Regions from separate parts of the Terribacillus sp. JSM ZJ617 genome, predicted to be linked through region 2. Evidence: riboswitches for the same ligand, from Rfam matches in the RefSeq annotation. Region 2 holds a riboswitch; the other holds the start of a gene.
The links. A riboswitch is a leader RNA that binds a small molecule or an ion and turns the genes downstream of it on or off. The one in region 2 is predicted to bind S-adenosylmethionine.

Region 1: it holds a riboswitch for S-adenosylmethionine, as region 2 does, so the genes downstream of both, ACH6C1_RS08005 (Na+/H+ antiporter NhaC family protein) here and ACH6C1_RS02825 (LLM class flavin-dependent oxidoreductase) in region 2, are expected to answer to the same signal.

What each region holds. Positions count from the first base shown of each region.
Region 1 covers NZ_JBISEQ010000002.1:343,332-358,279, reverse strand. Annotated here, with positions in the region: gene hisD (histidinol dehydrogenase) at 1-83, opposite strand, end outside; gene hisG (ATP phosphoribosyltransferase) at 77-697, opposite strand; gene ACH6C1_RS08015 (ATP phosphoribosyltransferase regulatory subunit) at 694-1,812, opposite strand; gene hisJ (histidinol-phosphatase HisJ) at 1,933-2,760, shown strand; gene ACH6C1_RS08005 (Na+/H+ antiporter NhaC family protein) at 2,968-4,257, opposite strand; SAM riboswitch class I at 4,344-4,452, opposite strand; gene ACH6C1_RS08000 (MFS transporter) at 4,811-6,010, shown strand; gene ACH6C1_RS07995 (sugar O-acetyltransferase) at 6,103-6,711, shown strand; gene ACH6C1_RS07990 (NAD(P)H-dependent oxidoreductase) at 6,858-7,439, opposite strand; gene ACH6C1_RS07985 (winged helix-turn-helix transcriptional regulator) at 7,564-7,899, shown strand; gene ACH6C1_RS07980 (amino acid permease) at 7,983-9,344, opposite strand; gene ACH6C1_RS07975 (2,3-butanediol dehydrogenase) at 9,856-10,872, opposite strand; gene ACH6C1_RS07970 (methyl-accepting chemotaxis protein) at 10,918-11,745, opposite strand; partial or broken gene ACH6C1_RS07965 (methyl-accepting chemotaxis protein) at 11,757-12,089, opposite strand; gene ACH6C1_RS07960 (saccharopine dehydrogenase family protein) at 13,637-14,869, shown strand; gene nspC (carboxynorspermidine decarboxylase) at 14,871-14,948, shown strand, end outside.
Region 2 covers NZ_JBISEQ010000001.1:562,575-577,522, forward strand. Annotated here, with positions in the region: gene rbsK (ribokinase) at 1-593, shown strand, start outside; gene queF (preQ(1) synthase) at 634-1,131, shown strand; gene ACH6C1_RS02780 (NADP-dependent oxidoreductase) at 1,581-2,588, opposite strand; gene ACH6C1_RS02785 (DUF2188 domain-containing protein) at 2,725-3,162, shown strand; gene ACH6C1_RS02790 (DUF1002 domain-containing protein) at 3,303-4,214, shown strand; gene ACH6C1_RS02795 (RidA family protein) at 4,253-4,639, shown strand; gene ACH6C1_RS02800 (MFS transporter) at 4,676-5,899, opposite strand; gene helD (RNA polymerase recycling motor HelD) at 6,134-8,446, shown strand; gene ACH6C1_RS02810 (anion permease) at 8,486-9,919, opposite strand; gene ACH6C1_RS02815 (NAD(P)-dependent oxidoreductase) at 10,225-11,085, opposite strand; gene ACH6C1_RS02820 (LLM class flavin-dependent oxidoreductase) at 11,189-12,187, shown strand; SAM riboswitch class I at 12,251-12,363, shown strand; gene ACH6C1_RS02825 (LLM class flavin-dependent oxidoreductase) at 12,468-13,487, shown strand; gene ACH6C1_RS02830 (NUDIX hydrolase) at 13,562-14,152, shown strand; gene ACH6C1_RS02835 (aminopeptidase) at 14,190-14,948, opposite strand, start outside.

The DNA of each region.
Region 1 (14,948 bases), on a different contig from region 2:
AGAACCTCAGGGTCAAAACCGCTGTCTGCTTTCCGGGTGCAAAACTGTTCCAGGAATTGCGTACTGGTAAGCTTTCTCATGATTGCGTCACCTCTTCCTGTAAAACAGAAAGGTAAGGCTGGAGAATATTGCGTTTCATTTTTAAAGAAGAACGGTTAGCAATGACTCTGGCCGTGAAGTGCTGGATATCTTCGATTACTTCCAAACCATTCTCTTTCAAGGTCGTACCTGTTTCGACGATATCGACAATGGCATCTGCCAATCCAAGCAGCGGTGCCAATTCCACGGACCCTTCCAGCTTGATGATGTCGACCGACTCGCCTTTTTCTAAATAATATTGCTTCGTGATATTTGTGTACTTGCTGGCGATCCGTTTCTTCCGGTCCGGCCAAACTTTATCCTTCTCAGCAGCAACCGCCATCTTGCAAGCACCAAATGGCAATGGGAAGAGATTGAATACATCTGGCTGGAATTCAGCAATGATGTCTTCTCCTACGATTCCCAGATCTGCAATGCCATGCTGTACATACGTTGTCACATCTACGCCTTTGGCGAAGAAATAGATTGCCTCATCCGTTTCAACGCTTAACTTGCGTCCTTTTTCCACCAATGGTTTGCTGTCGAACCCTCGTTCCTCCAAATATGCGAGGAATTGCTTTTCGACGCGACCTTTCGTTAATGCGATGACTGGTTTCATCTCTCGACCACCTCGTATCCTTCTCCGCTCTGAACCACTTGATAAACTCGATCATAATTTTCGGCTGTTGCTTCTGTCCTGATGTCTACAATTGCATTTGGATATTTATACCGCAGTGCTTCAGCTGCAATCAGACCTTGCTCATCCGTCAGCAAGCATATGCGTTCTTGTCTATGTGGTGCTGGCAGCGCAGCAGCAAGCACGTCCATATCAAATGCCAAGCCGACAGCGCTCATCTTTCCGCCAAACTGTTCGTACAGCTCGTCATATCTGCCGCCAGAGAAGCATTCAGCTCCACTTTCCGCCAGAAAACCTCTGAACATGGCGCCATTGTAGTATGGAAGCTGCTTTACACGCCCCAGATCCACGATGACATCCTGACCAAGCTCTTCCAAAGCAGCCGCAAGCTGCTGAAGCTCTTGGATAACAGGTAATAATTTAGCGTTATTTTCCCACGTCCCAGCGAATTTATCTAAAATAGCTGTTCCGCCAAATGCATCAGCTAATGCAGCGACTGCTTCGGCTGTCTCCTCATTTCCTGCTTCCTTGACAAGACGATATACTTCATCTTTTCGCTTATCGTGCATCGCCTGTCTAATGTTAGAAGCATCAGCATCAATAAGTTCCAGAGAAGAAATAAATGTCTCGAAGATTTCCGTATGCCCGAGCTCGATGCTATACTGCTGCAATCCTAGTTCCCGAAGGAAGCGGACTGCTGTGAACAAACTTTCATATTCCCCATACAGACCTGGGGTCCGGATGATTTCGATACCAGCCTGATGGCTTTCGACGCCTGCATGATCTTTTTTGAATACAGATCCAGCATACGCCCATTTCTGCTGATCAGACTGCTGATTCGCAAGAGCACGAGCAACTGCAATCGTCCAATCCGGGCGCAATACTTCGATTTCCCCTTCTTCATCAAACCATTTGAGCATCTTTTTAAGTGTCATACCGGCATAAGGATTGGTAAATGTTGTGCTATACTCAATAACAGGTGTTTCAATCGATTGATAATTTCGTAAATTCACGACAGATTGGAACTTTTCATATATGCTGACTCGATTGACAAGCTGTCGACCTGTCAAATCACGACTTCCTGCTGGTAAGAACATCTATAAGCCTCCGATTCTTTCTTTATCATTCTACCACTTTACTTAGATAAAGGATTTCTGTTGATTTGAATGTAACATAATGAGATACTAACGTCAACACATAACGAAAGGAGCAAGCAAATGCCAGGAGATTTTCACGTACATACGCAGTATTGCCAGCACGGCGCAGACGATAAAATGGAAGCCTACGTTCTGCAGGCAATCGAAAAAGGACTTACCCATTTATCATTTACAGAACATGCTCCGCTTCCGGAAGGCTTTACGGATCCCGCTCCACATCGTGACAGCACCATGGACCGAAACCAGGTGGAAGCTTATGTAATGGAAGGCAAAGCGCTGCAAAAACAATATAAAAATGAACTGCAAATCAATATTGGCTTTGAAGTTGATTATATCAGAGGCTACGAACAAGAAACACAAACTTTCCTCGATACATACGGTCCTGAAATGGATGATGGTATCCTTTCCGTGCACATGCTCCAAGCACCGGATAAGTCTTTCTTCTGTATTGATCATAGTGAGGAAGAATTTGGACGTGCTGCCGATGCATTTGGAGGACTTTTACCATTATATAAAGCTTATTATGATAATCTCCAGTCTTCCATTGAAGCTGATCTTGGTCACTATAAACCAGGAAGAATTGGTCATGTTACGCTGATTCAAAAATTTCAGCTTGCTTATCAGAAGCCGGCTTCTTTCTCACAGGAACAGAAACACATTCTGGAACTCATAAAGAGAAAAGGATATGAGCTTGATGTGAATACAGCTGGTCTTTATAAACCATTATGTAAAGAAATCTATCCGCCAGTTGAGCTTATAGCGCACGCAGCAAAAATGGGAATTCCGCTTGTTCCTGGTTCAGACAGTCACGCGGCTGGGGGAATTGGTAAGGGTTTTGAATATTTATCTGAGTATTCTCTTCACATTCCGCAGAGATTGGCTTTATAAATAAGAAAAAACAGCTACTTGTTTGTCCCAAGGTTGCAGCTGTTTTTTCTACTCCATACTATTTAGTTTTGTTGTTGTAAAAGTCCGCCTAGTATATTTTTCTATAAGGCAGAACCAGTTTTCACCAATAAGCTAGTATGCGGTATAATTCCGCTTGTTCCCATACTGGAATAAATACATATTTTTCTCTTATGAAAAGCTGAAAAGTCATTTTTCCGAAGTATTTTTCTTTTTTGGATAGCCAATTAAGATGGCGATAATGCCGCAAATACCTACCAAGATTGGATAGAAGCTGTAGGGAATGATACTGATTGGCGAAATTCCTGCTACGGTTGCAGCAGTCAATAATTGCGCTCCATATGGTAGAAGACCTTGGATGGAGCAAGAGAAAAGATCTAATATACTAGCTGACTTTCTTGGCTCTATCCCATACTCATTTGCAATATTTTTGGCTAGTGGACCAGTAATCATTATAGAGATTGTGTTATTAGCAGTTGATACATCAGTTAGGCTAACAAGCCCTGCGATACTAAATTCGGCACCCTTTTTCGTTTTAATTCTACGCGTTGCAAGGTGCAGAATATAATCAATTCCTCCATTAAACTTAATTATCTCTACCATTCCAGCTATTAATATTGCAAGGAAGGCAATTTCATACATACCCGCCATTCCATCACCAATCTGCTGCATCAGGCTCATGAAATGGTAGCTGCCATCTATCCAGCCAACAGCTCCCGCAAGAACTATTCCCAGCACAAGTACGAGGAAGACGTTCATACCAATTAAAGCAAAAACTATGACTAGGACGTAAGGAATTATCTTTATCCAATTATAGTTTATATGTTCTACTTGAGCTGATTCACCAATAGCGATAAATCCTAAAATGATACACGTAACAATAGCTGCAGGCAACACAATCAAAAAATTAACTTTAAATTTATCTTTCATCTGTGCGCCCTGCGTACGAACGGAAGTTATCGTTGTATCTGATATGAAGGATAGATTATCACCGAACATCGACCCACCAACAATCGCTCCCATCACCAAAGCCATCGAAAGACTGGTTTCATCGCTTATCCCAACTCCAATTGGAGCTAGTGCTACAATGGAACCAACAGATGTCCCCATCGACAAGGAAATAAAGCATGCAATGACAAATAAGCCTACAACTAGCAGGTTTTGAGGAACGACTGATGTAGTAAGGTTTACAGCAGACTCCACTGCTCCCATGCCTTTGGCAACTTCAGAAAACGCTCCTGCTAAAATGAATATGATCACCATCAGCATGACATTGCTATTACCTGCACCTTTGCAGAAAATATCAACCTTTTTAGTAAGAGATTCACTTCTATTCATAGACAGAGCTACACCCGCTGCTATTGTGATTGCTACTATGACCGGAAAGTTATAAAAATCTCCTGTGATAACTCCGGATCCAATAAATAAAACTAGAAAAACAATAAATGGGATGAGAGCCCATGGATTTGCTTTCTTCATTGATTCACCTCTGATTTTGTTTTATTGTAAAAAAATAAAGCCCCTCTTAGATCCATAAGAAGAGGCTTTATATCTATAAAACACTCCTCTTATCTATCAAGCCGCAGCTTGCTGGATTTGGCACAGCAACTCCATTACATAAGTTCCGCTGCCGAGATTTCTTCGGGCCAGTCCCTCCATCTCTCTAAATAAGAAGAAAAGAATATTTTTTTCACAGTAAGTAGGATTATACACATCCCCTATTTTTTTATCAATAGTTTTAGGAAGCCCAGGCATTGCTTTCACAATATCTCCTTATTAGAAAGGAAAACACGAGTAAAAGTGCTCTCTTTTGTCCCTTGTAAAATTATTGGCTGTAATGGCCTCTATTCTAATTTATTTCATCCTTAAAAAGTTATCGCTTCTAATTTCATGCATGTTTCCAATGAATGAAGCAGGAGATCGATGAATAAAAATATAATTGATTAAGTTTATGCGAATAACTCGTTAACACAGGGTGGTAATTGCTGTTTATTTGCAGTATAAGCTTCCTTTTTATGAATAGGAGGATATCATGTTCTTCATCTTCTTAATTTACTTATCATTTATCAGCTTAGGTTTACCCGATTCTATATTAGGGTCTGCGTGGCCGCTTATGAATACTGATCTTGGCGTACCGATTGGCAATGCAGGTATTGCTTCCATCATTATCTCTATAGGAACAATAGTATCCAGTCTGTTTTCTTATAGATTAATTAGAATACTAGGTACCGGCAGGATCGTGATAGTAAGTATTTCCATGACTGCTATCGCACTGCTTGGTTTCTCATTTTCTCCTTCATTTATCTGGCTGATAGTATGTGCTATACCATTGGGACTGGGTGCTGGAGCGGTGGATGCAGCTTTAAACAGGTTTGTCGCTACTCACTACGAAGCAAAACATATGAACTGGTTACATGCATTCTGGGGAGTTGGAGCTCTGCTCGGCCCTGTTATATTATCAGTATTGGTGGTTTGGGGGAATTCTTGGAGAAGTGGTTATTTTACCATTTCATTATTACAGTTTGCATTAGTCTTGCTGCTCCTCTTTTCACTTTCAAGGTGGAAAAAATACGAAACTGCTGATAGTAAGAGAATTCAATATACGAAAGAAACCAATTCAGAAAGTAAAATGGGATTGCGGAACTCCTTTAAGAAAAAAGGATCTGCCTTTGGAATGGTGTCATTTTTCTTAATAGCATCAACAGAGGCTTGTATAATGCTCTGGGGTTCAAGTTACTTAGTCAAAATAGAGAATGTCCCAGCCGAAAGTGCCGCTGGTTGGATTTCTTTGTACTTTCTTGGTATGACAGCAGGCCGTATGTTAAGTGGATTTCTATCAATACGTATAAAGAATGAAGCATTAATACGGCTGGGATGTACTTTGGCTGCTTTCGGTTTAGTTATAATGTCACTTCCATTTCCTACAATATTTACTCTATTATCCTTTGTCATTATAGGAACCGGTCTTGCACCAATCTACCCTTCTATGTTACACCAAACTCCTGTATATTTTGGAGTAGATCATTCACAAGCAGCTATGGGAATTCAAATGGCCTTTGCTTACACAGGTGCTACTTTAGTGGCGCCCTTGCTAGGACAGTTGTTGGCCAACATTTCCTTTTTGATATTTCCTTATTTTCTTCTAGTATGTGTAGCAGGGATAATGTTCTGTCGGTTGATTTTAATACGCGCTAACGAAATTAGTGTTAAGCCTAAACGATTGAGCCAATAATCAAGTCTTGAAACTTCTTGATAGGTGAGAACGTAATGAAAGACGTTAGCTGAGACTATAATCAACTTTTTTGAAGAAATGAGGCTGTACATATGGATAAAAGTTTTAAAGATAGACTGCACAATAGCAGTTTGTATCTACCAGGTGATAAAGATTTTGCAGCTCAACAACTAGTATGCCTCGAACGGCTATACGACTTTAATCAAACGCGACCAACCGAAATAGAAAAAAGAGAAGCTTTGCTTAAAGAAATGTTCGCTGAGATTGGGGAAGGTTGCTATATAGAGCCCCCACTCCACGCAAATTGGGGCGGCAACCATGTTCATTTCGGGAAGAATGTTTACGCCAATTTTAATTTAACTTTAGTAGATGACACGCATATTTACGTCGGAGACTATACAATGATAGGCCCTAATGTAACGATAGCAACAGCTGGCCATCCTATCTGGCCCGAACTCCGTGAAGAAGCATATCAATTTAATGTACCAGTAACTGTAGGAAGAAACTGTTGGATAGGTGCTGGTGCGATTCTTCTTCCAGGTATCTCAGTTGGAGACAATACAGTCATTGGGGCTGGCAGTGTAGTGACAAAAGACATACCTTCCAATGTTGTTGCTATAGGTAATCCGTGCCGAGTACTCAGGGAGATTACGGATCATGACAAAGAATATTATTTCAAGAATTTAAGGGTAGATAAGTAATAAGATGAAAGAAGCCACACTTCACTCCAAGTGTGGCTTTTTGCTATGAATTTTTGTGACTGGATTAAGCCGGATACTGTATGACGGGTACTACGTTCTTTTACACCAGACTGATCAATCTGCCAAGGTCAAGCAGAAAAATCAACTCAAAGTTTATGGGGTATTTCTTGTAAGAACAGTTTTCTTTTCTCATCCGTTGTTACGTTTACCCCAGAAAAATGAACCCATTTTGTGTCATTATTTCTTAATCCCAAGTCAGCTAGTGTTCTGTTAATAAAGACTCCCTGAATAGCGTTCCCACCTTCCGATTCAATGTAAGCTTTATCAGTTGTAGAAGTTGAAATGACAGTTGTTTTTCTTATGTTAGTCAATAATCCTTTCAGCCCACCTATTTCTTTGTCTTCTAAAAAAGCAAAGCCACTCAACATCACTTTATCGATGAAACCCTTTAAAATAGCAGGTAAGTCCCACCACCAGACTGGGAAAATAAATATCAATTCCGTGGCTTGGCTTAATTTTGCCTGATATTCCTTTACTAATTTGTACGGCGTTTCTCCCTTGTTAAACAGCTTCAATTCTTCAGCTGTATAGGCGGGGTTAAACTCATCTTTATAAAGATCGATCACTTGAAATTTCTCTCTTTTGGCTTCTAAGTCTTTAGTTATGCTAGTTAAAATCGCATGATTAAAGCTTCCTTCCCAAGGATGAGCATAGACAATGGTCTTCATAATTGTTTCCTCCTATTTCGCTTTCTTTGCATCATAGCTTGATGTACATTTAGTTTATTGAATGCCTTATCCTTCTACAAGTACGGTAATTAAAGTGCGATACTTACCTAAAGGAGAGTGTTGAATGGATCGCTATGAATTTAAAGATCAAATAAAAAATACTGGTTTTGGATTTACGTTGTCTTTAATTGGGGGGAAATACAAAATGTCAGTTTTATATGCCCTATATATAAGCAATGAACCTATTCGCTATAATCAGTTAAAACGGATGCTAGGCAACATTTCTTTTAAAACATTAACCAATACGCTGAAAGAACTTGAAAACGATCAGCTAGTTAATCGCAAAGAATATCCTCAAGTGCCTCCAAAAGTGGAATATAGCCTAACCGAAAAAGGATTATCTTTGATTCCTGTATTAGATGCAATTTGCTATTGGGGAGAAGAGCAATTAGAGAAGTAATCCTTAAGGTAAACGCCTGTCAGGATATACGATAGACAGTAAATCAATAAAAAATGCGTGTCCCTATAATGGACACGCATTTTTTATTTTTTCTTCAGTTTATATCCTATTACGAGTATCAGTACCCACAAAGGCAATATAAATAGAGCCAAACGATAATCCGGCATGAAGCCTATGATGACAAGCACAGCTGCCAGGAATAGCAGTACAACATAATTGGAGATAGGATACAGCGGCAGCTTGAAGGATAACTTGCTTGCTGCTTCCTTTCCTATACGTTTACGGAATGCTAAATGGATGATAATAATCATACTCCAGTTTATGATGCCTGCAACCGTTGCAGTGGCCATCACATAGCCGAACACCTTTTCCGGCATTAAGAAGTTGACTATAACAGCAATTCCTGCCACCCCGGAAGAGAGTAAGATGGCTGGTACTGGTGCACCTGTCCTTTTGCCAGTACGCTGCAGGAACCGTGGTGCGTTGCCTTGCTTCGCTAAGGCATGCAGCATGCGCCCATTGCTGTACAAGCTGCTGTTATGCGCCGACACAGCTGCAGTCAAAACAACAAGATTCAATATTCCAGCGGCTGCCGGTATACCGACGCCATCAAGTATTTGAACAAAGGGACTGCTTTCCCCGTCTATTTGATTCCATGGGAAGATAGCTGTGATTACAATCATTGAACCAACATAGAAGATTAAGATGCGGTAAACAACTTGATTGATTGCTTTAGGAATCGTTTTCTTAGGTGTATCCACTTCACCCGCTGTTATCCCTACCAGCTCGACACCGCCAAAGCTGAACATAACAGGTACAAGTGCCAGAAGAACACCTATCATTCCGTTTGGCAGGAAGCCTCCTTCATCAAATAAGTTGGAGAAACCGGTCGGTACACCGTTATTGCCAAAACCAGTGAAGATGATTATCAAACCTAGAATTATCATGCCAATAATAGCTACCACTTTGATGAGAGCGAAATAAAACTCGAATTCTCCATAAAGCTTGACACTTAATAGGTTTATACAAGTTATCAAGATAAGGAAAGCGAATGCTGTCAGCCAGGACGGTACTTCCGGAAACCAATATTGGACGTATATACCGACGACCGTCAACTCAGCCATCGTTACTGCCACATAATTGAACCAATAGTTCCATCCGGAAAAGAATCCGAAAAAGCCTCCTAAGTTCTCATAAGCATAATAACTGATGGAACCAGAGTTTGGCGTATCAACCGAAAGCTCACCCAGAGCCCGCATGATAAAGAATATCATCAAGCCGCCTACCAGGTAAGCCAGCGGGATTGCCGGTCCTGCTAATCCAATGGAAGAAGCAGAACCATAAAATAAGCCGGTTCCAATTGCTCCGCCCAGTGCAATCATCTGCACATGGCGGTTTTTTAACCCTTTTTGTAAATCATTCGATGTTTGGTTGTTTCTATCCATAACTCATGCCCCTTACTACCTATTCCCACGTATCTTTTTAGGTTGATAGCTAACATCATCAAAAGACTATCTAGTACCACTCCAAAAACCACAGAAGAAAGAAATGTGGGATATATCGTATGCTATTGCAAATATACTTAGTATAAAGAAAGATCATTTATGAACATTCTACGTGCACATTGTACCAGTGTAAGCTTTTCCTTGAATAAAGTCTATTATAACCGAAATCGAGCTCTTACCTCCAACTACGATTGTTAACCTCTATTCCAGCTTTCCATGACTCAAGGATCTCTATTTGAAGCTATTCTGTAATCTAATAAGTTCTTTACAGTTATTTATTCAACTAACTTAAGTTGAACTTTAAATGAATCAAGTGAAAACAATCCCATCCAAAAAGTAAAATTATGATGTATGGAATCCTCAACTTAAAAAAACTCCCCTTCAGTAAACAGTTAGTTTTAACTGTCTACTTGAAAGGGAGCATATCAAACTGATCTTCCTTTTTCCTATCTTAACTAGGTTTAACTAAGATCTTACATTCATTTTTATCACTTATCAGTTTTTCAAAACCATCTGCCACAATGTTGTCCAGCTCTATAATACTCGTAATGACTGGCTTAACATTCAATGATCCTTTAGCTAACAAATCAATTGCTTGGCTAAAAATATTATTATAACCAAGAGAGGAATTGATTTTCTTCTCACTGACTACTTGCATTGTTGGGTGATAGTTAACTGGATTCGCGAAAACACTGACAATCATGAATTCCCCATTAGGTTTGATGCAATCAAGAGATTGATTGAATGTAGCTTCCACCCCGGCAACATCAAAGGAAACATCCACTCCGCCATTCGTATTATTCTTAATGACTTGCACTGCATCTTCCTCTATCGGGTTTATAACGATATCCGCACCCATTTCCAAAGCTAATTTTCTGCGTTCCTCACTAACTTCAGCCACAAAGATCTTACTAGCTCCTGCTGCTCTCAAACTTTCTGATAAAAGCAGTCCGATGGGCCCTGCACCAAAAAGCGCTACGCTGTCGCCAATTTTGAATTTGCTTTTTCTGATTGCTTGTAATACAACAGCTAGAGGTTCTATTAAAGCTGCCAATTCATAGCTAAGTGTATCCGGCAGTGCAAATACATTTGCTTCTTTTACTACAACGTATTCAGCGAAGCCGCCATTCTCATGGATTCCGTATGACTTCATATCAGGACATATATTATAATTTCCTGTTTTACAGGTATCACACTCACCACATCCCCAAATAGGTTCAACGGCTACTCTATCACCAGCTTTAAATTTTGTTACATTGCCGCCCACCTCAACAATTTCACCTGTAAACTCATGACCCAAAATCATTTTATCTTCTGTTACAAAGGTCTTATGCAGGTATTCGTGTAAATCAGTACCGCATATACCTGCGAATTTAACTTTGACTTTAACCGTATCTTGGCTGACCTCTGGCTCAGCGATATTTTCAACCTTTACATCTTTTGATCCGTAATATACTAAAGATTTCATTGTTTTATCCCCTTTTTCAATGAAGTAGTTATGTGCTAGTCCGTCTTAATTTGTGATGTCTTTGATGTATTGTCCAATATCATTGCTTTGTTCATCAAGATTTTGTATATCTTCCATGAACTCTACCATTACACGGGATTGTTCTTCTGAGGCAGTGGATACTTCACCGATGCTCACAGTCAAATTCTCCATATTTGTCCGTATTTCCTGAAGGGATTGGCCGATTGTACCGACTGCCTCCTTCGTCCCGACGGAAAGCTTACGGATTTCATCTGCCACGACGCCGAATCCTCTGCCAGCATCTCCAGAACGGGCTGCTTCAATAGCTGCATTTAAGCCTAACAAGTTCGTCTGTGTAGAAATATCTTCAATCAGTTGAACCACCTTACTGATTTCCTGGGAGTTCTCATTTGCATGAGCTGCTTGTCCATTAATATCCGTGCTCGTAGCGGAAAGTTCCTCAGCCTGCGCTGCAACTTGCTGTACTTTTCCTTGCAGACTGCTGACAATGGTGCGTAATTCATCCAGCTCTTTATCAAGTATTTCTTCGTCTTTCAAGGTTTTGGTGATTTGGAATACACCGACAATCTCCCCATTTTCATCACGAATAGGATTAGCGGAGTATTGCATACCGACACCATAACGCTCTTTTGGAATATGTATTTGTACCTTTTCTCCATTTAATGCCTGACGTAGTATATCGTTGTCCTCAGAAAAAGCAAAATCGCCGACATTAACGCTATAATCTAAGTCTTTCGACTGGGAAGAAAAAATAAAATTCTCTGTGTCGGTAACGACAACAGCACAATTCTCACCAAGGTTTTTTTTGATTTCAGGTGCTAGATGGACCAACGCTTGTAATGTTAGATTCATATTCTAATCTCCTATTCCTGGTTAGTTACTTTCTTCATTGTTTCTATGATTTGTTTGCTCTTTTCGTCCAAAGCTTGAATGTCATTCATGAATTCGACCATGACGACAGACTGCTCCTCTGATGAAGTGGAGACTTCATTAATGCTGAGTGTCAGGTTTTCAATGCTGGATCGTATCTCTGTTAGGGATTTCCCGATTGTCTGAACTGCTTCCTTCGTATTATCGGAAAGTTTGCGGATTTCATCTGCAACAACGCCGAAGCCTTTTCCTGCTTCGCCAGAACGAGCTGCCTCGATGGCTGCATTTAATCCAAGAAGATTTGTCTGTGTGGATATTTGTTCTATCAATTGAACCACTTCACCTATTTGGCGGGAGTTTTGGTTTGCATTGTTCGCTTGCTGGTTGATGTCACTACTAGTAGCAGAAAGTTCCTCTGCTTGTGCAGCTACGTGCTGTACCTTACCTTGCAATGCATCGATGACCTCATTTAGTCTGCTAAGCTCCTTATCTAGCTTATCTTGATGCTCCAATGTCCGAGATAAAGACAAAAGACCAACGATTTCGTTTGTTTCCATATCCCTTATAGGAGTTATGGAGGTCACGACCGGTACGCCGAAAATTTCAGGATCTTCGGTTTTAGAAATAATGTGTTCCCCTTTGATAGCTCGCAAATAAACCTCATGTTCATCAAGTCTTGTTTTTCCTGCTTCAACGTCCAGCTTCAGAAGCGTTGATGGAGCAAAATAGACAAACTTCTCTGTATCCATTACACCTATTGCCGCTGTCGGGCCTAGGGTATCTTTTATAATGGGGGCAATATTGACTACTGCCTGTATCGTAGAATTCATAAAATACTAGCTCCTCTGCACATGATTCCTCTTTATATCGGTAAGAAGTACTAGAAAGTGAAGCTTTTCACTAAAAAAGGTCTGATTTAGTCATATTTTGTCGAAAGGGTTTTAACTGGTTCAATTTCATATATGTAATGGTTAATTTAGTGGAGTTTTCTTCTAAACAACAGAAGGAATCCCCTTCTTGAAGAATGAAAGGGGATTCTTTGTTATGTCTCTCTATGATTATGAAGACACCACGTTATCTTGTTGGTTGAATTCAGAAGCCAGCTTCTTCATCTTTAATTTAATATCTGATGGTTTTCCATCTCGATTACAGTTAATGTATAACCGTGTACTTCTAATTCTGTCATTGCCTTAACTTATATGTGGAACTTCGTCTTCATCAAAACACATAGTGTATGGTAAACCATTCAAGACTTTTATGTCATATTTATAAAAAATATAATGAAATTTGTCTATTGCTATATAAATTATATGTGTTACTATAATAGATGCGTTATTTGGAAAGCTGCTATTCAATATATCTGGATCTTTCCAAGCAGATAATTTTGACCACTTCTCTCTTAAGGGAAGTTTAAGGGCCATACGGACAGCCGGGTCAAATGCCGATTGGCAACTTTAGTTGCCCTATTGATTGAGTTAGAAGCTCAAATTTTATAAGTTGGTTACTTTACAACCAGTGCTTATGCACATCAACTTGTGAAACGGTCAATAAGAGTGGTAAAAGTAATTATTTGCTATTAGACTCTGATCCTATTTGATATATACTTGAATATTAAAAAGCTTTCTTGCAAAAGACTCAGTTAATTAGACTGCTTTTGTTCTGGAGTTACTATGCTATTTTAATATTGATAATTATATCTAAAGCAAGTGTGATGCGCGATTAGCGTTTCTGGCACTTGCTTTTTTGTTTTTAGGGAACTATTTCTAAGTATTTCTTTCCTGCAGCCGTGCAAGTGGCAACGACTCTGATCGCTTGGTTGGTTCAGTATTCTTCTTTGCTAGACAAAAATCTATCTTAGTTAGGAGATAAAAGAATGGGTAAAGCACTTATTATTGGCGCTGGCGGCGTAGCTTCAGTAGCTGTTCACAAAGCCGTTCAAAACAGCGAGGTATTTGAAGAGATTTGTATCGCAAGCCGAACAAAATCTAAATGTGATGAATTAAAAGCAAAATTAGATGGCGGTAAAACAAAAATCACCACTGCGCAAGTGGATGCAGATAATGTAGATGAGCTAATCGCTCTAATCGAAGAAGTAAAACCGGATATTGTCATGAACTTAGCATTGCCGTATCAGGATTTGACGATCATGGATGCTTGTCTTGCAACAAAAACACACTATATGGACACAGCAAACTACGAGCCAGAGGATACAGCTAAATTTGAATACAAATGGCAGTGGGAATACCGGGAGCGTTTTGAAAAAGCAGGAATCACTGCTCTTTTAGGCAGCGGTTTTGATCCAGGTGTTACAGGTGTGTTTTCTGCATATGCACTAAAGCATTACTTTGATGAAATCGAATATATCGATATCCTTGACTGTAATGGCGGAGACCATGGCTATCCTTTCGCAACGAACTTCAATCCTGAAATCAATATCCGTGAGGTTTCTGCTAACGGAAGATATTGGGAAAATGGCGAATGGATCGAAACAGAACCAATGGAAATCAAGCGCGAGTATGACTTTGCTGAAGTTGGAAAAAAAGATATGTACTTGCTTTACCATGAGGAGCTTGAATCTCTTGCTCTGAATATCCCTGGTATCAAGCGTATTCGTTTCTTCATGACATTTGGCCAAAGCTACCTTACACACCTTAAAGCTCTTGAAAATGTAGGAATGACTTCCATCGAACCAATCGAATTCGAAGGAAAACAGATTATTCCACTTCAGTTCCTAAAGGCTGTATTACCAGATCCAGCAACACTTGGACCGCGTACAGTTGGAAAAACAAACATTGGCTGTATCTTCAAAGGTAAAAAAGACGGCAAAGAAAAAACTTACTATGTATACAATGTCTGTGACCACCAAGCATGCTACAGAGAAGTTGGTTCCCAAGCTGTCTCTTATACAACTGGCGTTCCTGCCATGATCGGTGCCGCTATGATCATGACTGGCAAATGGAACAAACCAGGCGTGTTTAACATTGAGGAGTTTGATCCAGATCCATTCATGGAAGAGCTGAACAAATGGGGACTTCCATGGGTAGAAGACTTCAATCCAGTGCTAGTTGATGAGCCTGCAGCTAAAGATCAGGAGTCCGTTCGATAACATGCGGTTTGAAGAATTACCAACCCCTTGTTATGTAGTTGACGAAGGTCTCATCGAAAGGAACCTAAAAATCCTGAAT
Region 2 (14,948 bases):
AAGTAGTGGATGGAGATAACAGCATTACAGTCATTCCAGGAGCCAACTTTAAGCTTATGCCGGATTATATAGAGGAAAAAAGGGATGTCATCCAAAACAGTGAGATCGTCCTTATCCAGCTAGAGATTCCACTAGAGACAGTAGCAGCTGCTGCAAAGTGCTGTGAAGAGGCAAACGTGCCTTACATATTGAATCCAGCTCCAGCGCAGCCGCTTCCTTATGAAATTATCAACCAGGCTGCTTACATTACGCCGAATGAGTCAGAAGCGGCAATCCTATTTGAAGATACGGATAAAGCATTACAGGAATTCCCCGACAAGCTTGTCATTACAAAGGGTGAGGAAGGCGTTGTCTACAGTGGCGGTCATGTGGCAGCATTCCCTGTCTCAGCAGTAGACACAACAGGTGCGGGCGATACATTCAATGCAGCACTTGGACTGATGCTGGCAAGCGGCAGCCCGTTGGCGGAAGCATGCAGCTATGCAAATGCAGCTGCTGCCTTACAGATCGGATCACACGGCGCACAGGCAGGAATGCCGACTGATGCAGAAGTCATCGCCTTCATGAGACAAAAAGAAGAAAATCCTTTATAATAAGAATCGCTTGTGTAAAAGTTTGCAAGGAGGAATACAAATGGCAGGAAGAAATCCTGAAGAAATGACAGACGTAACATTGCTTGGCAACCAAAACAATGTTTACGACTTCGATTACAAACCTGAGGTTCTCGAAACCTTTGATAATAAACACACATACCGTGACTATTTCGTGAAATTCAACTGTCCGGAATTCACGACGCTGTGCCCGATTACAAACCAGCCGGATTTCGGTACGGTTTACATCAGCTACATTCCTGATGAAAAGATGGTGGAAAGCAAATCACTGAAGCTGTATCTTTTCAGCTTCCGTAACCATGGTGATTTCCATGAAGACTGCATCAACATCATCCTGAACGACCTGAAAGAACTGATGAACCCACGCTATATCGAAGTATGGGGCAAGTTCACACCGCGCGGCGGCATCTCCATCGATCCATACGTCAACTACGGCCGTCCAGGCACGAAGTATGAGCAAATGGCTGATCATCGCATGATGAACCATGATATGTATCCGGAGAAAGTGGATAATAGATAAAGTGAAATAAAAGAAAAGAAAAGACATCTCTTGAAAGAGGTGTCTTTTCTTTTTCCTGAAAAAGTAAAAGGGGTATATTGTTTGATGGGAATCACCGTTAATCAATAGTAAATATAGTGATTGTTTATAAACCAGAGTTACTGTTATTGTTGCTATTTGAGTGGTTCTTCGCGTCAATCTTGGCTTCTTCTATACTTTTTCGATAATTATCCATTGGTACATTTTTTTGATTTCTTGTTACAAATAATGCAATCAGTATAACAAGAGCAAGGATGCCGAATAGTATTATAAATATCATAGTAGGACACCTCTTCTTCTAGTCTGAAAAAAGGATACAGACTATATTATATAATGTATGCTTGAAAACACTACTACGATGAAGAAAAAAATTGTTAATAACCGAAAAAAGCTAGTGAAGCCCAAAAGGGGAGCTGCACTAGCTTTTTCTTTTATTCCGTTTCTGCTACTTTCACTAACTGCTTCCCAAGATTCTCACCCTTAAACAGTCCAAGAAAAGCATCAGGCACATTCTCGAAACCTTCTACAATATTTTCTTCAAAGGTAAGCTTGTCTTGGCTGAACCATTCGGACAGCTGTATCTTTCCTTCAGCATAGCGGTCGCTGTAATCACCTACGATGAAGCCTTGCATTTTGGCTTTGGATTTGACGAGATAGCCGTGGACGCGAGGTCCTTGGTCTTCTTTTTTATTATAAGAAGAAATGCTGCCGCAAAGAGGGATACGTGCGTGCGCGTTGAGCAGTGGGTAAACTGCGTCGGATACGGGTCCGCCTACGTTGTCAAAGTAGACATCCACACCATCCGGACACGCTTTTTCCAATGCTTCTGCTATATTGTCTTCCTTATAGTTGATTACTTCATCCGCACCGAGCGTGTTTTTTACATAGTCAAGTTTCTTCGGGGAGCCTGCGATGCCGACAACGCGCGCACCGAGAATTTTAGCGATTTGGACAACGGTGGAACCAACCGCGCCGGCTGCACCCGATACGACGACTGTTTCACCGGATTTCGGTTCGCCAATATCAGTCAACCCGAAATATGCGGTTAAACCTGGCATACCCATCACACCTAATGCAGTGGAAATCGGTCCGAGCTCTGGATCTACCTTTTGCAGATTTTCAGAATTCGCTGCGTTGTAACGAGCCCATGGCAGGTTGCCGAGTACATAATCACCTTTTTGGAATTGAGCGGATTTGGAATCCGTCACTTGGCCGACGATGCCTCCTGAGATGGGAGCATCCAGTTCATATGGCGGGACATAGGATTTCGTATCGTTCATTCTTCCGCGCATATACGGATCCACGCTGATGTAGATGCTCTTGATGAGCACCTGTCCATCTTCAAGTTCAGGAATTTCTGTTTCGACAAAGCGGAAGTTCTCTTCTGTTGGTGTGCCTTCCGGACGTTTAGCCAATTGAATTTCTTCGTTTTTCGCCATGTGCTATCATCTCCTCTTAGGTAATAGGGCAATTGTAAGACGGGAAAACTGCGCATACAACTCTTTTGCTTATGGAGTTTCATGGATGTAGCAGGGGGAATAGTATGTTTATAAAACACGCAAAGGAGTTTTTAGCATGCCATGGACGATGGAGGATTATCCTGCTTCGCTTAAGAATCTGGACAAGCCGATAAAAAAGAAAGCGATAGAAATAGCCAATGCGATGGTGGATGAAGGCTACGACGAAGGCAGGGCTATTCCCATTGCGACCAATCAGGCCAAAGAGTGGAAGTCGAATGCTTCTGAAAAGGAAGTGAAGGACTTCTTGAAGAATGATGATCCGACAAAACGTGACTCAAATGCCTCACATAGTAATCCGGATTTGATCGATAATGCTGAGGAAGTTGTTCCGCATGAGGATGGCTGGGCAGTGCAATCTAAAGGTTCAAAACGGCCGTCGCAGGTCTTCGATAACAAACAGGACGCAATCAAACGAGCGAAAGAGATTGCGGATAATAAAGGAACAGAAACGATTATCCATAAAAAAGATGGTTCTGTTCAGAAGCGTTCTTAAAGGGAGAGCTGTATCACTTATGATGCAGCTCTTTTTGTATGTCCGCTTTTCCTGCTTGTCAGGATAATGCTTTATTTATTCTTAGAAAAGCTTATAATGGGGAAAGCAAGACCATATTGAAGAAAAGGTGGATCATTTCCATGAGAGGGTTAACCAAATGCATAGCGGCTTGTTTCACAGTTGCTTTGATGTTCAGCTTTGCCTTTTCCGATGTTGTATCCGCGAGTACAGGAAAGAACACGGATAGTATCAATGAAAAATTCGGCTTGCCGATTGTCGTAGTTGGAGATTCATTATCAGAAGCACAAAAAGAACAAGTCAGAGAAGACCTTGGTGTCACAAATACGGATAATATAGAAGAAATTCCGGTTACAGCCGATGATATCGTGAAATACATAAATGGAGATGCAAATTCCAGAATGTATTCCTCGGCGATGATCACAAGAGAAGACGAGGGTCATGGGCTGGATGTCCAAATCGTCACACCTGACAATATCACACAGGTAACAGTGGATATGTATAAAAATGCGCTGCTGACAGCTGGTATTGAGGATGCAACAGTAGATGTAGCTTCCCCGGTTAAGGTTAGCGGACATTCCGCTTTGACAGGCATCTACAAGGCGTACGATACAGCCGATGGGAACCTGGATACGGAGCGGACAGAGGTAGCTAATGAAGAGCTTGATCTGGCTACAGATCTTGCGCAAAAAGAAGGCTTGGATAACGAAAAGGTTACCCAGCTCTTAACAGATATCAAGCAAGAAATCGCAGAGCAGAATCCTGCAACACGGGAAGATGTGGAGCAGATCGTAACGGATCAGCTGAGCAAGCTGGAAATCAGCCTTAGCGATGAAGACCGTCAGCTGCTTATCGATCTATTCGATAAGATGCGTGAGCTGGACATCAATTTCGATGGCGTGAAATCACAGCTTGATGACATCGCTACTACAATCCAGGATAAGATCGATGAAGTGGCTGGAAATGATGGTTTCTGGCAAAGTGTGAAGGATTTCTTCAAGTCGATAGGTGACTTTTTCAAAAATCTGTTTTAGACTTCGTAATTAAATCTGTTTAAATAGGAGAGATACGAATGCGTAACATCATCCAAACTGACAAAGCACCACAAGCAATCGGACCTTATTCTCAAGCGGTGGAAACTGCAGGGACGGTTTATATTTCTGGTCAGATCCCATTGGATCCGGCAACAGGAGAGATGGCAGGGACGATTGAGGAACAGACAGATCAGGTAATGAAGAATCTGTCCGCTATTTTGGAAGAAGCAGGATTGTCATTTGATCAAGTCGTGAAGACAACAATCTTCCTTACATCCTTAGATGATTTTGCAGCGGTGAATGAAGTATACGGGCGTCATCTGTCCGAGCCATACCCGGCACGTGCAACAGTAGAGATTTCCAAACTACCTAAAGGTGCGAATGTTGAAATCGAAGCGATTGCCGTACGAAGCTTTAATATGTAAGAAAAAAAGATTGCCGATTTGTTCGGCAATCTTTTTTTAAATGGAAGAAGTTCGTGTTTGTGCACGAGCATTCCGGATATGGGCAGTGAGCAAGGTAATGCCGCAGATGATGAGCAGCGCACTTGTCATGTAGAATACAGCTGAGAATCCGAAGTATCCAGCCATCATCCCGCCAAGTATCGGACCGATGAAGTTTCCGAGGAAGCGGAGGCTGTTATTATATCCGAGTACTTCTCCTTGCATCGTAAGCGGAGCAGCTTGCCTGATATAGGCGACGCGTAAAGGAATGATGCCGCCTATCGCCATACCGAGGAGCAGGCGGATAGCAGCGAGTTCCCATACGGAGCCGACCAGTGCGCCGGGTATATAAACGATACCAGCTGCAAAAATAAGCCCAATCAGAATCTTCACATATCCGATACGGTCGCCAAGCTTCCCCCAAGTCCTTGTCATGAGCAGATTGCCAAGGCCAGCCGCTGAAAAGGCGATACCAGAGTAGAATGCGATATTCTCAGGTCCGTGCAGTTCTTGCACATACAAGGATAAAATAGGCTGTACACTGAAATTGGCAATTTGAATCAATGAACTTAAGATGAGTACGACCAATAAAATCGGGTCCCGCAGAATATGTGCGAGCACTTCCTTAGAGGTATAGTGTGACTTTTCGCCTTTTTGAATCTTGACCGGATATTCCTTTGTTCCGAAGGTGACCAAGAGAGCAGAGGTGAAGACACTTATCGATACGAGCAGGAACGTACCGTGGAAGCCGATACTGTCTGCGAGTATGCCGCCAATCATTGGTCCGAAAAGCATACCGGTGATGCTTCCGGTCTGTAAGGTGCCTAGCACACGTCCAGCAATGTGGCTGGGCGTCTGAGTCGAGATGAATGCTTGAGATATACCGATGAAGCCTGTAAAGATCCCCATGAACACACGAAGCATGAATAGCTGCCATACATTTTCGGTGAATCCGAGCAGGAGAATGGAAACCCCCATGCCGAAGGAAGATATAATCAGGATCAGCTTTCGTCCATACCGATCGCCGATTTTACCCCAGAATGGCGAACAGATGAATGCGGTAACAAAAGTTACGCCGAAAATGATACCTGACCAGCTCTGAACCTCCCGTTCAGATAATGTGCCGAATGATGAAATATATAAGGATAGAAATGGCATGATCATACTCAGGCTTGCCGAGATGAAGAAGTTCGCGAACCACATGATAAACAGATTACGCTTTGCGAGCTGTTCGTCCGTCATGAATGAAAAACACTTCTTTCGCGTTAATATTTCGATTCCCTAACTAATTATACACACGAATAGAAAGGATATGCAAAAGGATAGCTTGGAAATGACAGGATAGAGAAAAATTGCAGGGGAACAATGAACATGATAAAATAGAGGATGTTCTGCTAATATAACATAATTTAGCAAACCATTTAAAATTATACATCATTTATATATAAATGTCAATTGTTTTGGAGGGACGCCGCTATGACCGAAGATGAAAAGGATTTGAAGGACGAACAAGCCCGTGTGGCCCGTGTCCAGGAGACGATCGAAAAGAAGCGTGAAAAAACGGCAGGCATGATACAAGGTCTGCGGGAGAAAGTAATTGATCTTCGGAAAAACTTCTGGGAGGATGTGACCGTAAACCTGGATGAACCGGATGATGTGAACGAAACACAAGCCAGCTTGAAGCAGCAAGCAGAGCTTCTAGGGGAGCGGGAACGAACGCATCAGCAGATTCACAATGAAGTGAAGACGCTGGATCGGCTGCAGCGCAACCCTTATTTTGGTCGTATCGACTTCCGGGAAGAGGGTGCTGATCAAGACGAAGAAATCTATGTAGGCTTAGCGAGTCTGATGGATGAGAAGGAAGAGGATTTCCTTATTTATGATTGGCGTGCACCAATCTCCAGTATGTACTATGACTTCTCTCCTGGTGGTGCTTCGTATGAAACGATAGAAGGCAAGATTCAGGGTGATATGACACTCAAACGTCAATTCATCATCCGGAATGGCAAGCTTGTAGCCTTGTTCGATACTGGAGTGACGATAGGAGACAGTCTGCTGCAGTATGTTTTGGGCGGTAATGCCAGTACAGAGATGAAAAGTATTGTTGCCACGATTCAAAAGGAACAAAATCAAATCATCCGTAATGAATCAGCAGCTAATCTGATCGTACAAGGTGCGGCAGGCAGCGGGAAAACATCAGCAGCACTGCAGCGTGTTGCTTACCTGCTATACCATTATCGTGACCGCATTACGGCTGAGAATATTGTACTGCTGTCGCCGAACCCGCTGTTCAATAGCTATGTTTCCAATGTCCTGCCGGAGCTTGGCGAAGATAATATGAGGCAAGCCACCTTCTATGCCCATATGGATGCCCAGCTGGAAGGCAGAGAAACGATCGAAACACCATTTGAACAGATGGAGTATATGCTGCTTGCTTCCAGTGAGGAAAAAGAGCAGCGGCTGGCTGGAATCCAGTATAAAGCAAGCCTTGATTTTAAACAGTATATCGATGACAAGCTGGATGAATTCAAGCGCGCCGGCCTTATATTCAAGGACGTCAGCTTCCGCAAGCAGCGTATAGTGAGCAAACAGGAGATTCAATCTTATTTCTACAGCCTATCCAACACTTTGCCGATTTCGAACCGAGCAGAGCTGACGGCAGCTTGGATCGTAGAAAAGCTGCAGCTTTGGGGTGATTGGGAGACAAGGAAAGATTGGGTCCGGGAAGAAGTGGAGCTGATGGAGAAGGAAGACTATGTCGAGGCCTTTTCCGAGCTTCAAAAGAAAGACCGCACAGAAACAGATGATTTTGAGGAAAACAAACAGGAAGAAGAAATCCTTCGCAAATGGGTTGTAGAACGAAAGCTTCGCCCGTTGATCAAGAAAGTGCGCAAGCATGCCTTCATCAATGTGAAAAAATCCTATTTACGTATGCTGACAGCTGAAAGACGTCCGGAAATGCCAGCATCATGGACGGAACTATATGAAACAACCAAGCAAAATCTCATCCGCAAGTACATGAGCTGGGAAGATGTGACGCCGTTTGTCTATTTCCGTGATAAAGTGCTTGGTGACCGTTCGGATAAAACCATCCGTTATGTGCTTATTGATGAAGCACAGGATTATTCTGCTTTCCAATTCGCTTACTTACAGCAGGCGTTCCCTAATGCTAGGATGACATTGCTTGGGGATATCAATCAGGCCATTCAGGCGCATGCGCTGACAGGGGAGAATGTGCTTTCCGGTAACACAGTTGACAGCCATCGGATCGAGCTATGGCGCAGCTACCGTTCAACGAGGCAGATTGTTGATTTTACAAAGGAGCTTTTGGATCATGCAAAGCGAATCCAGCCATTCAACCGTGATGGAGATCTTCCGACGCTGACGAAAACAGCTGATGATACAGAGAGACGGAAGCTGGTCTTGGTGAAAATCCACTCCTTGAAGGAAGCAGGTTATGAGACGATTGCTGTTATCGCCAAAACTAGTAAAGAAAGCAAAGAAGCGCATAACTGGATCAAGGATGAAATGGAAGCAGATTTGATTACAGAGACAACTTCCCAGTATAAAAAAGGGTTATCGGTCATTCCTGCATATTTAGCCAAAGGTATCGAATTCGATGCTGTCATTCTGTACGATGTCTCAGATGAGGCGTATGGCCATGAATCAGAACGTACCTTGCTTTATACAGCATGTACACGCGCGATGCATGAATTGCATATGTACAGCATTGGTAACTTGAGTCCGTTTATTGAAGCAGCAGATGCAGCTACTTATACAAGCAATTAAAAAAACAGGAATCCACGAAGGATTCCTGTTTTTATTTATTTACCATAGACCAATCAGTTTCCACCAAAGTCCGCCGATACCGATCCAGACGACAAGATGGATGATGGAGATGAGGAAGCCAAGTCCCCACCATTTTTGCTGAGTGACGAAGCCTGCTCCGAAGAATACAGGTGCAGGACCGCTGCCGTAGTGTGTCAAACAGCCGAACAAGTTGCTGAAGAAAGCTAACAGTAGGGCTGACAATAATGGCGGCGCGCCGGCAGCCACAACTACTGAAAGAAAGGCTGCGTACATAGCGCTGACGTGTGCTGTGTTACTCGCAAAGAAATAGTGGGAGTAGAAGTACACGATAGCTAATATGAGCAAAGCGACAGGCCAGGAAAGTGTACTTACGACATTTCCCATAATGTCACTGAACCAAGGGACAAGGCCAAGTTCGTTCAAGTAATTTGCCATCATGACAAGTACAGCGAACCATACAAGTGTGTCCCATGCACCTTGTTCCTGCTTGATATCAGACCAAGTCAAAACTTCAGTCAGCAATAGTACGACTAGTCCGATGAAAGCTGCAGTCGTAGAGCCGATTCCGAAGCTCTCACCAAAGATCCACAATACGAGCAGCAATAAGAATACGCCGATCATATACCATTCAGAACGCTTCAGTTTACCCATGCTTTGCAATTTTTCTGTTGCCATTTCAGTCGCCTTCGGTGTCTCCTTGATTTCAGGAGGATACAGCTTGAAGATGACGAATGGAATAACGATCAAACTGATGATACCAGGAACGATGGAAGCGAGAATCCAGCTGCCCCAAGAGATGGATTGGCCAGTGACGCTCTCTGCAGCACTAGCTGCCAATGGGTTTGCTGCCATTGCTGTCAGAAACATTGCGGAAGTAATCCCGTTTCCCTGATAGGAAGCAAAAGTCAGGAAGGAACCGATTTTGCGCTCCGTACCATCACCGCTTTTAGAGCCATATGAGTTTGATAACGACTGGATGATCGGGAAAATGATACCGCCGGCACGAGCTGTATTGGATGGCATAGCCGGTGACAGAATCAAGTCACTGCCAATCAACGAGTAAGACAAGCCTAAAGTCTTCTTACCGAATAGACGTACGAACAAATAGGCAATTCTGGATCCGAGGCCGGTTTTGATGAAACCTCTGGAAATAAAGAATGCAATGACGATGAGCCAGATTGTACTGTTCTGGAAGCCGCTCAGCGCTTCTTCTAATCCAAGTGTCTTCGTCAAAACGATAGCCGTCAGCGAAAGGATGGCGACACTGCCCATTGGCATCGGTTTAATGATCAGACCGATGATCGTAGCAACGAAGATAGCGAATAAATGCCATGCTTCTGCTTTAACACCATCTGGTGAAGGGACGAACCAAAGAATTACGCCGATCAATACAGTGATCAGGAGCGGAATCCACTTGACCTCCCGTTTTGGTTTGTTAGATGAATCAGCCATGATGAAGACTCCTTTTAAAAGTAATTAAATTAATAAAACCATAATTATATTAGCATAAAAATATTGATATGAAAGTATTCTGACCAGTCATAGCATGCCTTTATCTGATTTAAAAAATTTAATAAATTGATCAGATGATAATGATTATAATTTGGTGAAAATATGCAAAAAAATTACTTCACACAAATTAAGTATCTCAGAGCTTGATACCCTGTGCCTCTTGTTAATATGCCAATGTTAATTAAAAAAATAAATGAGAATAAAAAAAGAATCCGAAAAAATTCGGATTCTTTGTCTGATTCGTCTCAATCTCTTGCTAAAAGTGCATAAACGGCAGCGACATCCTGTTTGCCATAACCATTTTTCTTCGCTAATGCATACAGTTCTTTCACACTGTTTGTCATTGGAAGAGGAGCGCCTGCTTCATAAGCTGTTTCGGAAATCTGCTGCAAGTCCTTGTAAGCATGCTCCAGAGGGAATTGCGGTTCAAAGTTCTGCTGGAGAATCGTATCCCTTTTGCCTGCTTGAATATCGCTTGTAACAGGAAGGGCAAGCAATACATCCATCAGATGCTCTTTATCAAGGCCGACTGCTTCGCCGAAGCTGATTGCTTCAGATAGACCAGTCAAGGATTGAACAAGCAGCATATTCACTGCCAGCTTAGTAGCTGAGCCATTCCCATTGGCGCCCATATGCTGGATGCTTTGTCCCATTTTCTCAAGCAGAGGAGTGACCTCCTTGACATCTTGGTCGTCTCCGCCGACAAGGAAGTGCAGTTTACCTTGCTGTGCCGGTGCCTTTGAACCAGATACAGGAGCATCAACAAAACGGATATGGTGCGCACGAGCGGCTTCTGCCATCTCTTTTGTGAACGCTGGCTTAACAGTACTGACATCCACCCATAAACTGTTTTCCTGCATCCCGCTGAAAAGCCCATCTTCTCCGTAAGCAACTGCTTGAACAGCTGCAGGATCTGTCAGCATCGTAAATACGATATCAGCTTGTTCTCCGACTTTCCGGGGGGAATCTGCCCAGACAGCACCTTTGTCCAATAGTGCTTGAGCTTTTTCTTTTGTACGATTATAGACAACTAACTGTTCGCCCTTTTCGAGCAGATTAGCTGCCATGTTTTGACCCATGATTCCTAATCCGATAAATCCAATCATATGAGCACCATCCTTTTTATTCAGTCAATTCTAGCATACAGAAAAACGGATTGTTTTTAAAAGTCTTTCGCACAGGATATGATACAAAGAAGGAGTGGATAGTATGAAGCTTAGTATATTGGATCAATCCCGAATCAAAGAAGACGGTAATGCAACAGAGGCATTGGAGGAAACAGTGCGGCTGGCCGAACTTGCAGATCAACTTGGCTATGTGCGTTTCTGGGTGTCCGAGCATCACGCCGGCAGCCTCGCCCATAGCAGTCCAGAGCTTCTGATGGGGCATCTTGCTGCTAAAACATCCCGTATCCGTATCGGCTCAGGCGGTGTTATGCTGCCTCATTATAGTGCGTATAAAGTTGCTGAAAATGCAAGATTGCTCGAAGCGCTTCATCCAGGAAGAATCGACCTTGGTATCGGGCGTGCGCCAGGAGGAATGCCGGCAGCGAAAAGAGCGCTGCAAGAGCATAGAGCTGTGCCGGAGGATTGGTATGATCGGCAGATACGCGATTTGCTTCATTATTTGAATATAAGAAAAGAAGAAAAGCATCGGTTCGGGGACTTGGTAGCGATGCCGAGCATTGGCACCGCCCCATCTGTCTGGCTGCTGGGCGGCAGCGCTGGCAGTGCAGGTCTTGCTGCATATCATGGAATCGGATTCGCTTATGCCCAATTCATACGGGGAGACAAGGATGCGGCAGTGCTGGATGTGTATCAGAAATCCTTCCGGAAAGGGAAGCAGCAGCCGCAAATGATGGTCAGTCTGTTTTTGTTCTGTGCAGAGACGACAGAAGCTGCAGAAGCACTGGCAAAGAGCCATGAGGTTGCATCGCTGCTTCAGGAACAAGGAAGGCCCGTCAAAGGGATGCTGCGTCCGGATACAGCAGCAGATTATAAAATGTCTCCTTATGAAAAGGAGCGTCTTGAGGACAATCGTCCAACCATGGTAATCGGAACACCAGCTGAGGTGCTGCAGCAGCTTGGAGAGCTGGAAGACTACTACGGCGGGGAGATTGAGTTCATGCTCACCAGTCCTGTTTATGAAGAAAAAGCAAGACAGGATGGGTTCCGCCTTTTGATGGAGGCGTACATGCAGCAGGCATAGCAGTTGTTCTGTTTGAATCTGACACTGCAAATCTGGTATAGTAGGAAGTACAATTCATAAGAAATCTTATAACGAGTGGCGGAGGGAAAGGCCCGATGAAGCCCGGCAACCCACTGCAGGAGGGCAGTCCTGCAGGAAGGTGCTACGACCTGCAGCGAAAAGCTGCGTGATAAGATGACGACGGCTGCAATACAGAGCTTCTTCCTCATCGAAGAAGCTTTTTTAGTAGAATCGATGTGTCGTTCGGTAGGATTTCCTATGTGCAAAAGGAGTAATAACAATGAAATATGCATACTGGCAGCCAGTTTCAAGCAGCTGGCTGCGTCATGTGGAGGATGGTGGACCGCTAAGTTTGTCAGATGTGCAGGAAACGGCGCATCTGGCGGAGGATTTAGGGTTCGATGCCGTCTTTCTTCCAGATACCTACCTATACCAAGGGAAAAATGCCGATCAGCAGCTTAACTTTTGGGAAGCAGCTGGTGCTATTGCGGAAGCAACCGATAGACTGCACATCATGGCAGCAGTCCGGCCGAGCATTGATCAGCCCGTGGAAGCCGCGAGACAAGCAGTAATGATTGATCAGGTAAGTAATAGCCGTTTTTCCTTGGCAGTTGTTTCTTTCTTGCGCGAAGAGGAACAAAAGCGCCAAGATGGCGATATAGCGGGATCAGAGGATTTCTATATGCAAACCGAGGAATTTTTCGAAGTGCTGCGCGGAGTTTGGACAGCTGGCAATTACACCTATGATGGTTTGTACTATCAAGTTCAGCACGTCGATTATTTACCAGCTGGCAAGAGCAAAGAGATCTCGCCATTATACGCAGGCGGCGAGAGTGACTATTTACGACAGACAATTGCCGAGACATGCGATGCCTATGTAATGAAGGGCGGTACTGTACAGGAAGTGGCCAGTATGATCGCTGATATGCAGATCCGCCGTGAAGCAGCCGGCAAGTCTCCGTTTACCGAATTCGGCATGACAGCTTATGTCATTTGCCGCGAAACGGAGGAAGAAGCTTACCAGGAATGGGAAAGAATTACCGGTGCGGATTACGAATCATATGTAACAGAGGAAGAGCTGGCACAAAAAAGCAAGATCAGCGATGATGCTGTTTCTGCAAGGGGCTTGCGGCCGCATCTGGTTGGGACGCCGATGCAAATTGCGCAGCGGATACTTGCCTACGAGCATGCCGGCGTCAGTCTTCTGCTGCTTCAATTTTCGCCGCACAAGCAGGAAATGGAACGTTTTACCAAGGAAATCATGCCATTAGTCGAGGAAATGCGCGATAACTCGATCTGATTGGAAATATACGGTAGACAAGCCTGGCGATATCGCTTACATTAGAAAAAAAGGAATAAGTATGGGGGCAAAACATGGAGCTATTGACGATTTTCGATGAGCAGCATCGGGAGCTTGGGGTGAAGGAAAGAGAGGAAGTCCATCGTGATGGAGACTGGCATGAGACTTTTCACTGCTGGTTCGTGGAACATGATGGTACAGAACTATACATTTATCTACAGCAGCGTTCTTTCAATAAAAGTGAATTTCCCGGGAAATACGACATTACCGCAGCTGGTCATCTGGAAAGCGGCGAAACGCCTGTGGTCGGAGGTTTACGTGAAGTGCAGGAAGAATTGGGTGTGACGCTCCAGGAGAGCGATCTTTTTTATAAAGGAATCATTCAAGAAGAGTTATTTGCTAAAAACCTGGTTGATCGAGAGTTCTGTCACCAATTCTTTTACTATTTGGAGGAACTCCCGGATATTCTTCTGAATGAAGAAGTGGTACAGATCGTGCGGATGCGGGTTAATGATTTGGAGAAGCTCGTCGAAGGAAAAGCAGCAAGCGTAGAAGCGGAAATTGTTGCAGGAGCTCCACGTCAGCGGATCGAGGTTGCACATGAAGAACTTTGTCCTCATCAGCTTGGCTATTACCGAGAAGTACTCATGATCTGCCGTACATAGAAAAGGAGCAGCGTAATGCTGCTCCTTTTCTATATTCTTAAAAAGCCCAGTTTCCATTTTCGAAGATTTGTTCCACGGTGCCATCTGGTGTTTCGCCCGTGATGGATAATTCCCCAGAGCCAACCATGAAATCAACATGTGTGAGACTGTAGTTGAAGCCGATTGCCTCTAGTTCTCCTTTTGATTTCTCGCGGGCATCCTTCACGCACATGCCAATCGCTTGTCCGAGAGCCAAATGACACGAAGCATTCTCATCGAATAAGGTATTATTGAAGACGATTCCCGACTGGGAAATCGGTGATTGATGCGGTACAAGTGCAACCTCTCCAAGAAATTGTGCGCCTTCGTCCGTTTCCAGCAAGTTCTTCAATGTTTCATAGCCTTTTTCGGCTTTGAAATCTACTACTTTTCCATTTTCGAATGTAAGGGAGAAGTTCTCCAGCAACGTACCAGCATAATTCAATGGCTTTGTACTGCTAACTGTTCCGTTTACTCCATTTTTAACTGGAATAGTAAATACTTCTTCTGTAGGAAGATTCGGAATATATGTAGAGCCATCTTCTTTCATGAATTCTGCGCAAGTCCAGAAGGAATCAGGATGCAGTTCAATCGTTAAATCAGTACCTGGCCCCGTATAATGGAGCTTGCGATAGTCGCGTGCATTTAAGTGGTCAGCATTCTTCTTCATGGCTGCAACATGCTGTTCCCACAGCTCGACTGTATTTTCCTGATCGGAGCGAGTTGTGAAGAAGATAGCATCCCACAGCTTATCGATAGCTTCCTGTCCCTGTGAGTC